2 regions of the Paenibacillus medicaginis genome follow, and region 1 is predicted to be linked to the other one. Evidence: a T-box and tRNA genes for the amino acid it is inferred to sense, from the RefSeq annotation. Region 1 holds a T-box; the other holds one or more tRNA genes.

Region 1 (3,421 bases):
CTCCAGTGCCGGAGCAGCAGAATAAGCAACAACAGCAGGATAAGCAGCAGCAACAGCCTGAACAACTACAGTCTGAGCAGCATCAGTATGAACAGCAATTTGAGCAGCAGCAAGAGCAGGAGCAGGCACTTAATGAAGATTCGATACAGACATTCTGGAATCCCCAACCGGAAGCAGCGCAGCCGCAGGAAGCCGAGGATCATACACTCGCAGATGTGATTCGCAATGAGGATCAGGAGATTGCGGATTTTACCAACGGCAAACCTGTAGTCTGGGAGCTGGAGTCCGAGCGGGAAGAGCCGGTGAAGGCAGTGGTCCGTGAGCCGGAGTCTGCCCCTGAGCATGAACCTGTTGAAGTGTTCAAGCAAGATATCCCGATCACGGCTGAACGGCCGGAAGAGCAGATTTCTTTTGCGGAGCCTTCTGTTACGACGTTGTCAGACACACCGGCAGAGGAGAAAAAAGAGCCGAAGGTTGCTTTTGGAAGCAAAAAGGAACCCGGTGTCGTAGCGGCCGAAGCTGTACCATATTCTTCACTGATCACTTCACGTCCTGCCAAGGAAGCCGAACTCGCGTATGATGAAAGCGCTGATCTGACTGCCCCCGAAGAAGACGGCGAACCAGGGGCGGATAACGGGAAATGGAAAACTCTTTTTCAGCATGGATTTCAGGAGGAAACCAAGTTCCGCAAGGTCAGGCTGTGCATTGTCCAGCGTGAGGAGACGCTGGAATCGATTGCGGAACGGTACGAACTGAGCGCACGTGAGCTGCAGATGCATAACCGGCTAAGCGAACAGAACGTAGAAGAAGGCCAGGTTCTGTATATTCCATAATAGCTTGAAGACCCGGACAGCCTGCCGCATGACAGCGGCGGGTTGTTGGTATGCAAAGGGGAAGTCAGGGTTATGCTAAAGAATATATGTCTGAAATTGTGCGCCTCGACAGTTGACTAAGAGGGGCAGGCAAGTTATTATGTGGTATATCAGTTTAAGGGAACCAAGAGCTTATATGAAAGACATTGAACGGGAAGAGTAGGCAGTATGTCCTTCAGAGAGCGGAATTGCAGCGCTGGGAGATTCCGCAGGAACCAACTGGCTGAAGTCGCCCGGGAGTCGCCTGTTTGAACATGCGCATTGCGTAGGCCATTAGTAGAACAAGGCCGGTGAGCGGCCGTTATCCGCATGAGTGTCACAATCTGTGCTGTTTTCGGACGGTATGGGTGTGAAACAAAGGTGGTACCGCGAAAGAACAGCCTTTCGTCCTTTGAGGATGACGGGCTTTTTTTATGCCCAAAAAAACGACCAATTCCAAAACCAATGATGGAGGTAAGGAAGCATGTCAGAACAAACGAATAAAACAACCCTGGAAATGCCGACAACGTACGATCCGAAAGCGGCGGAACAGAAATGGTATAAAACGTGGATCGAGAAAGGATACTTCCGCGCAGGCCGCTTTCCGGAGGCGGAGCCTTTTACGATCGTTATTCCTCCCCCGAACGTAACCGGAATGCTGCATATGGGACATGCACTGGATTTTACGCTGCAGGATATCATTATCCGTGTGAAGCGGATGCAGGGCTATGACGCTTTGTGGCTTCCGGGCGCCGACCACGCCGGGATTGCTACGCAGACCAAGGTGGAGCAGAAGCTGCGTGAAGAAGGGCTCACCCGCTATGATCTCGGCAGGGAGAAATTTCTGGAGAAAGTATGGGAATGGAAGGAGCACTATCTCGACAACATTCACAATCAATGGGAAAAGATGGGTTTTTCACTGGACTATTCCCGTGAGCGGTTCACTCTGGACGAAGGGTTGTCCAAAGCGGTACGGACCGTTTTTGTCAAGCTTTATGAAAAAGGTCTGATTTACCGGGGCAAGCGTATTATCAACTGGGACCCGGTTGCCCGCACCGCTCTTTCCGATATCGAGGTAGAACACAAAGAAGTCAACGGCCACCTGTACCATTTGCAGTACCCGCTGAAAGACGGAAGCGGTCATATCACTGTGGCGACAACCCGTCCGGAAACGATGCTTGGGGATACGGCGGTTGCTGTTCATCCTGAAGATGAGCGGTATAAGGACATGATTGGCAAAATGCTCGTTCTGCCACTCACGGGACGGGAGATTCCTGTGATTGCCGACGACTACGTAGATAAAGAATTCGGCAGCGGTGCCGTTAAAATTACTCCGGCACACGATCCGAACGATTTTGAAATGGGACAACGCCATAATCTGCCGCAGATTATCGTTATGGACGAGGATGGCAAAATGAACGCCGAAGCCGGGAAATATCAAGGGCTTGACCGCAGTGATTGCCGCAAGCAGATCGTAGCGGACCTGAAGGAACTGGGCGTGCTTATCCGCATTGAAGACCATGTGCACCAGGTAGGACACAGCGAACGGACCAATGCAGTTGTCGAGCCTTATCTGTCCACACAATGGTTTGTTAAAATGCAGCCGCTGGCTGAAACGGCCATTGAAGCGCAAAAGAGTGGAAAGGGCGTTAATTTCGTTCCGGACCGTTTTGAAAAAATCTACATGCACTGGATTGAAAATGTACGGGACTGGTGTATCTCACGCCAGCTATGGTGGGGCCACCGCATTCCGGCATGGTATGACGCGGATACCGGTGAAGTGATCGTATCGGCTGAGGATCCAACGACTCTGCCTGAATATGCAGGCAGAAATCTCAAGCAGGATGAGGATGTGCTCGACACCTGGTTCAGCTCCGCCCTGTGGCCTTTTTCTACGCTGGGCTGGCCTGAGCAGACGGAAGATCTGCAGCGCTACTATCCTACCAATGTGCTGGTAACAGGCTATGATATCATCGGCTTCTGGGTATCCCGTATGATATTCACGGCCCTTGAATTCACAGGCGAGATTCCTTTCAAGGATGTTCTCATTCACGGCCTGATCCGTGCCTCCGACGGACGCAAAATGTCCAAATCGCTCGGCAACGGGGTAGATCCGCTTGAAGTGATCGACAACTACGGCGCCGACGCCATGCGTTACATGGTAGCTACGGGCAGCACACCGGGACAGGATCTGCGGTTCCGTGAGGAACGTGTCGAACAAGCACGGAATTTTGCAAACAAAATTTGGAATGCTTCCCGCTTTGCGCTGATGAATCTGGATGGATTTACCGCTTCCGACATCGACATTACAGGCGAGCTCAGCACGGCGGACCGCTGGATTCTTCATCGTCTGAACGAAACTTCGCGCGATATCACGCGTCTAATAGATGCCTATGAATTTGGCGAAACAGGCCGATTGCTGTATAACTTCATCTGGGACGATCTGTGCGACTGGTACATTGAATTTGCCAAGCTGTCCCTCTATGGTGAAAATGCTGCGGCCAAAAAGAAAACGCAGTCCGTGCTTTCCTACGTGCTTGACCGCACGCTGCGCATGATTCACCCGTTCA
Region 2 (3,421 bases), on a different contig from region 1:
GAGAAGGAGACGCCCGGATGACATTAAAGCTGCAGATGCTTGGTACAGGCAGCGCCTTTGCCAAGATGCATTACAACAACAATGCGCTGCTGGATAGCGGCGAAGCGAAGCTGTTGATCGACTGCGGGATCACCGCCCCACTCGCTCTCCATCAGATGGGGCTGCCGATTACAGAGCTGGATGCCATTCTTATCACTCATATTCATGCCGATCATGTAGGCGGGCTTGAAGAGATGGGCTTTCGCATGAATTTTATCCATGGGCGCAAGCCGGTGCTGTATTTGGCGGAGGCGCTCGTCGAACCGCTCTGGGAAAATACCCTGAAAGGCGGGATGCTGCAAAAAGGGATGTTTGAACGGATGGAGGACATCTTCGAAATCAGGCCGCTCGTGCCGGGAGAGGCTATCGACCTTGTGCCCGGAATCCGGGCAGAGCTGATCTCTACCAAGCATATTCCCGGCAAGGACAGCTACTCCCTGTATATCAATGAGCGGTTGTTCTACAGCGCGGATATGATCTTCGATCCGGGGATGCTGACGAAGCTGGTGCAGGAACGCGGCTGCAGAGCGATTCTGCATGAGGTGCAGCTGCTCGGCGAAGGAGTAGTACATACCACCCTGGACGAGCTGCTCAGCCTGCCGCCGGAGCTGCAGCGGATGATCCATCTTATGCATTACAGCGATGAAATAGAGGCGTTCCGGAGCCGTACGGGCGAGATGAAAATCCTTGAGCAGCAGCGCGTTTATGATGTGGAGCATGAGCTGGAAGTATAGTCAGGGTGATAGTGTAATTGGGATTGTTGTGTAATTTGCTGGTAGTGTGATGGTTGGGAGATGGTGATGGGAAAGCCGCAGAAACGGGCATTTTCTGCGACTTTCGTATGATCTGGTTAGACAGAAATTTCTTTCAATTACAGCTTTTTACGCATCCGTACATGCGGGATTCCCGCATCATCGAATGGCTCTTCGGAGATCGTTTCATAGCCGAGCTTCTTGTAGAACACCTCCGCCTGACACTGGGCGTCCAGCAGCGAATAATGAAGCCCCAGTTCCCGTGCTCTCTCCTCCATGGCGAGCAACAGCACTCGTCCGTATCCTTTCGAGCGGTAGTTCTTCAGAACTGCAATACGCTGCATTTTAGCCGTCTCGTCGTCATAAATGGTTACCCTTCCCGTCGCAACCATTTCTCCTTCGTCCTGAATAAGAAAATGATGAGCCGTCCCGGTGAGGCGGTCATGCTGGTCAATTTCCTCCTCCACCGGTACATTCTGCTCCTTAACAAATACTTCGGTGCGAATGGCCAGCGCCTGTTCGAGCTGCTCCTCGGTCATTACAGTTACAATCTCAGCCGCCATAATTTGTCCTCCTACTGTCTATGTATGTATGGCATTGAACCATGTAAGCTGAATTATAATACAAAAACGGCTGGGAAGGTAATGGTGTAGTTTCATGGTTAGAGCGGCGAAAGTGAATGACAGAATTGCCTTGTATCTATCATTAATCTGTTTGGAAAAATGAAATTTATTCAGATAGACTGTTGACACATGGGAAGCTTTCGGGTAATATCAATCTTACCGCGATAATTAATTTGATCTGTTAGCTCAGCTGGGAGAGCACCATCTTGACAGGGTGGGGGTCAGTGGTTCGAGCCCACTACAGATCATAGCCGAGAGCCCTTGCATAGCAAGGGTTTTCTTATTTTACCGGTGTTGTCGCTTAGTGCCAAAAGGTCTTTGGGGGCGATTTCGGGGTCCTGTAGGGGGCTATAAATCAAAAGTGATGCTGCTTATAACTGCTCATTCAGTCGTAATGGGTAAATATTCTTCAAAATGTTTTGTCGGACAGACTCATAGATTCATATCCAATTTCGAGCTTAAGAGCAAAGTAGACAAAATAAACAACTGGACCGAAAAAGATAAGCCCTTGGCTCGGTCCAGTTCTCATTTTTTTGAATCCGCAAACTGTCCTTATTCAATTTCCCTTGATACAAATTTGTTATATTCCTCTTCACGAAGAATTATTTAGCAACTAAATTCTAGTAAAAAATTCAATAAAGGAGCAAATTAATTACTCTCATTATTTGACATAATTTCTTCTACGCTTGTTTTTATTTCAGCTTTAAATGTATTTTGAGATGTGCCATCTAATTGCTCGAGCACCTTATTTGTGGTTTCAGATACAACTTTTCCGTTTCTTACTTTCCAGACACCGTCATCAAAGTTATAAGACCAATACTTTCCATCAGATGTTTTTACCAGGATAAGGTAAACCTGCTCACCTTCATGGACAAAGTCAGTTTCTGGGTTATCTTTCTCAATTCCGTGCTGCAAAAACGTAATCTCCTTCTCTTCCGGTACTTCCCCGTATACAACTTCACTCACACTAATGATTGCCGGAGTTACATCATAATCAAAACCAACTCCAGAACTTCTCTTCTCTGGCTCCTCTACTTTGCTTACTACCCCTTTTATTACAACATCTGCCCCATAAAGAGCTTCTTCAAGATTATTAGGTACTTCCACCGACCCAAGTTCCCTTTCTGGATGATTACCTGTTAAAAGCGGACCAATCAAGAAACCTGCAATAATACAGGCTGCAACAGATACAACATATATTGAGAATATAACTTTTTTATTTTTCATTAAGGTATCTCCCTATTATTTTACAGGGAATAATCTACCATAAAAATGAAATAGAGTATACATATTTTTCAAAGAAACTCTCAATTAGACAAACAAACCTCGGTCGATTCCCGTGGCTTGTCGTTTTATTTTTATCTTGTATCGTTTCTGAATACCTTCCTGGTTCGGCTATTTCACCCTCTATTACTCTCAACCGTTCACTGATTATCCATCGCATACGCCCGCGCTGCATACAGCCCCGACTGCCAGCCTCCGCAGGAATAGACCCAGCGACTCAAGCTTGTGCCCGATAGCAGCTGCGTCACATCCGCCGCATCTGTGACCACAAAATTGCAGACGTTACCTTCCTGAATCCCGTAACCTTCACTGCCCACAATGCCGGCAGGTACGTCTGTGATCATCCGCAGAAGCTGTACCAAATCCTCTTCGCCCCCCATATGGGCGGCATACGATGTAATTTGGGCGATCTGCGTCAGATCTCCACGGCCGAACGGGTGGAACGGATCCTGAATGTTATCGGAGGCGGCCGCCAGCGGAATGCCGACAGTAAGCAACTCACGGATTCGTGTTGTTCCCCGCCGGACCAGACCACGGTCATCCCTTCCCTGCAAATACAGGTTAACAGCAGGCAGCGTTACGGCATTCAGGCGTGCATCTTTCATCTTTGTGATCACAACCTGCGCATCCTTTTCATCCATCGCGGATAATGAACAGAGATGGCCTGCCGTCACCCGGCCCTGATATCCGTAACGAATCGTATGCTCCGCGATGCTCAACACA

The links. A T-box is a leader RNA that pairs with one kind of tRNA and senses whether it is charged. The one in region 1 lies ahead of ACE5LO_RS23770 (valine--tRNA ligase), so its partner is inferred to be a tRNA-Val.
Region 2: it encodes a tRNA-Val, which carries the amino acid that the T-box ahead of ACE5LO_RS23770 (valine--tRNA ligase) is inferred to sense. The anticodon was not compared.

The regions. Positions count from the first base shown of each region.
Region 1 covers NZ_JBHIRY010000035.1:22,208-25,628, forward strand. The annotation lists gene ACE5LO_RS23765 (LysM peptidoglycan-binding domain-containing protein) at 1-833, shown strand, start outside; T-box leader at 1,010-1,267, shown strand; gene ACE5LO_RS23770 (valine--tRNA ligase) at 1,336-3,421, shown strand, end outside.
Region 2 covers NZ_JBHIRY010000002.1:131,153-134,573, reverse strand. The annotation lists gene ACE5LO_RS03185 (MBL fold metallo-hydrolase) at 18-773, shown strand; gene ACE5LO_RS03180 (GNAT family N-acetyltransferase) at 911-1,354, opposite strand; tRNA gene ACE5LO_RS03175 (tRNA-Val) at 1,590-1,662, shown strand; gene ACE5LO_RS03170 (hypothetical protein) at 2,063-2,641, opposite strand; gene ACE5LO_RS03165 (amidohydrolase family protein) at 2,839-3,421, opposite strand, start outside.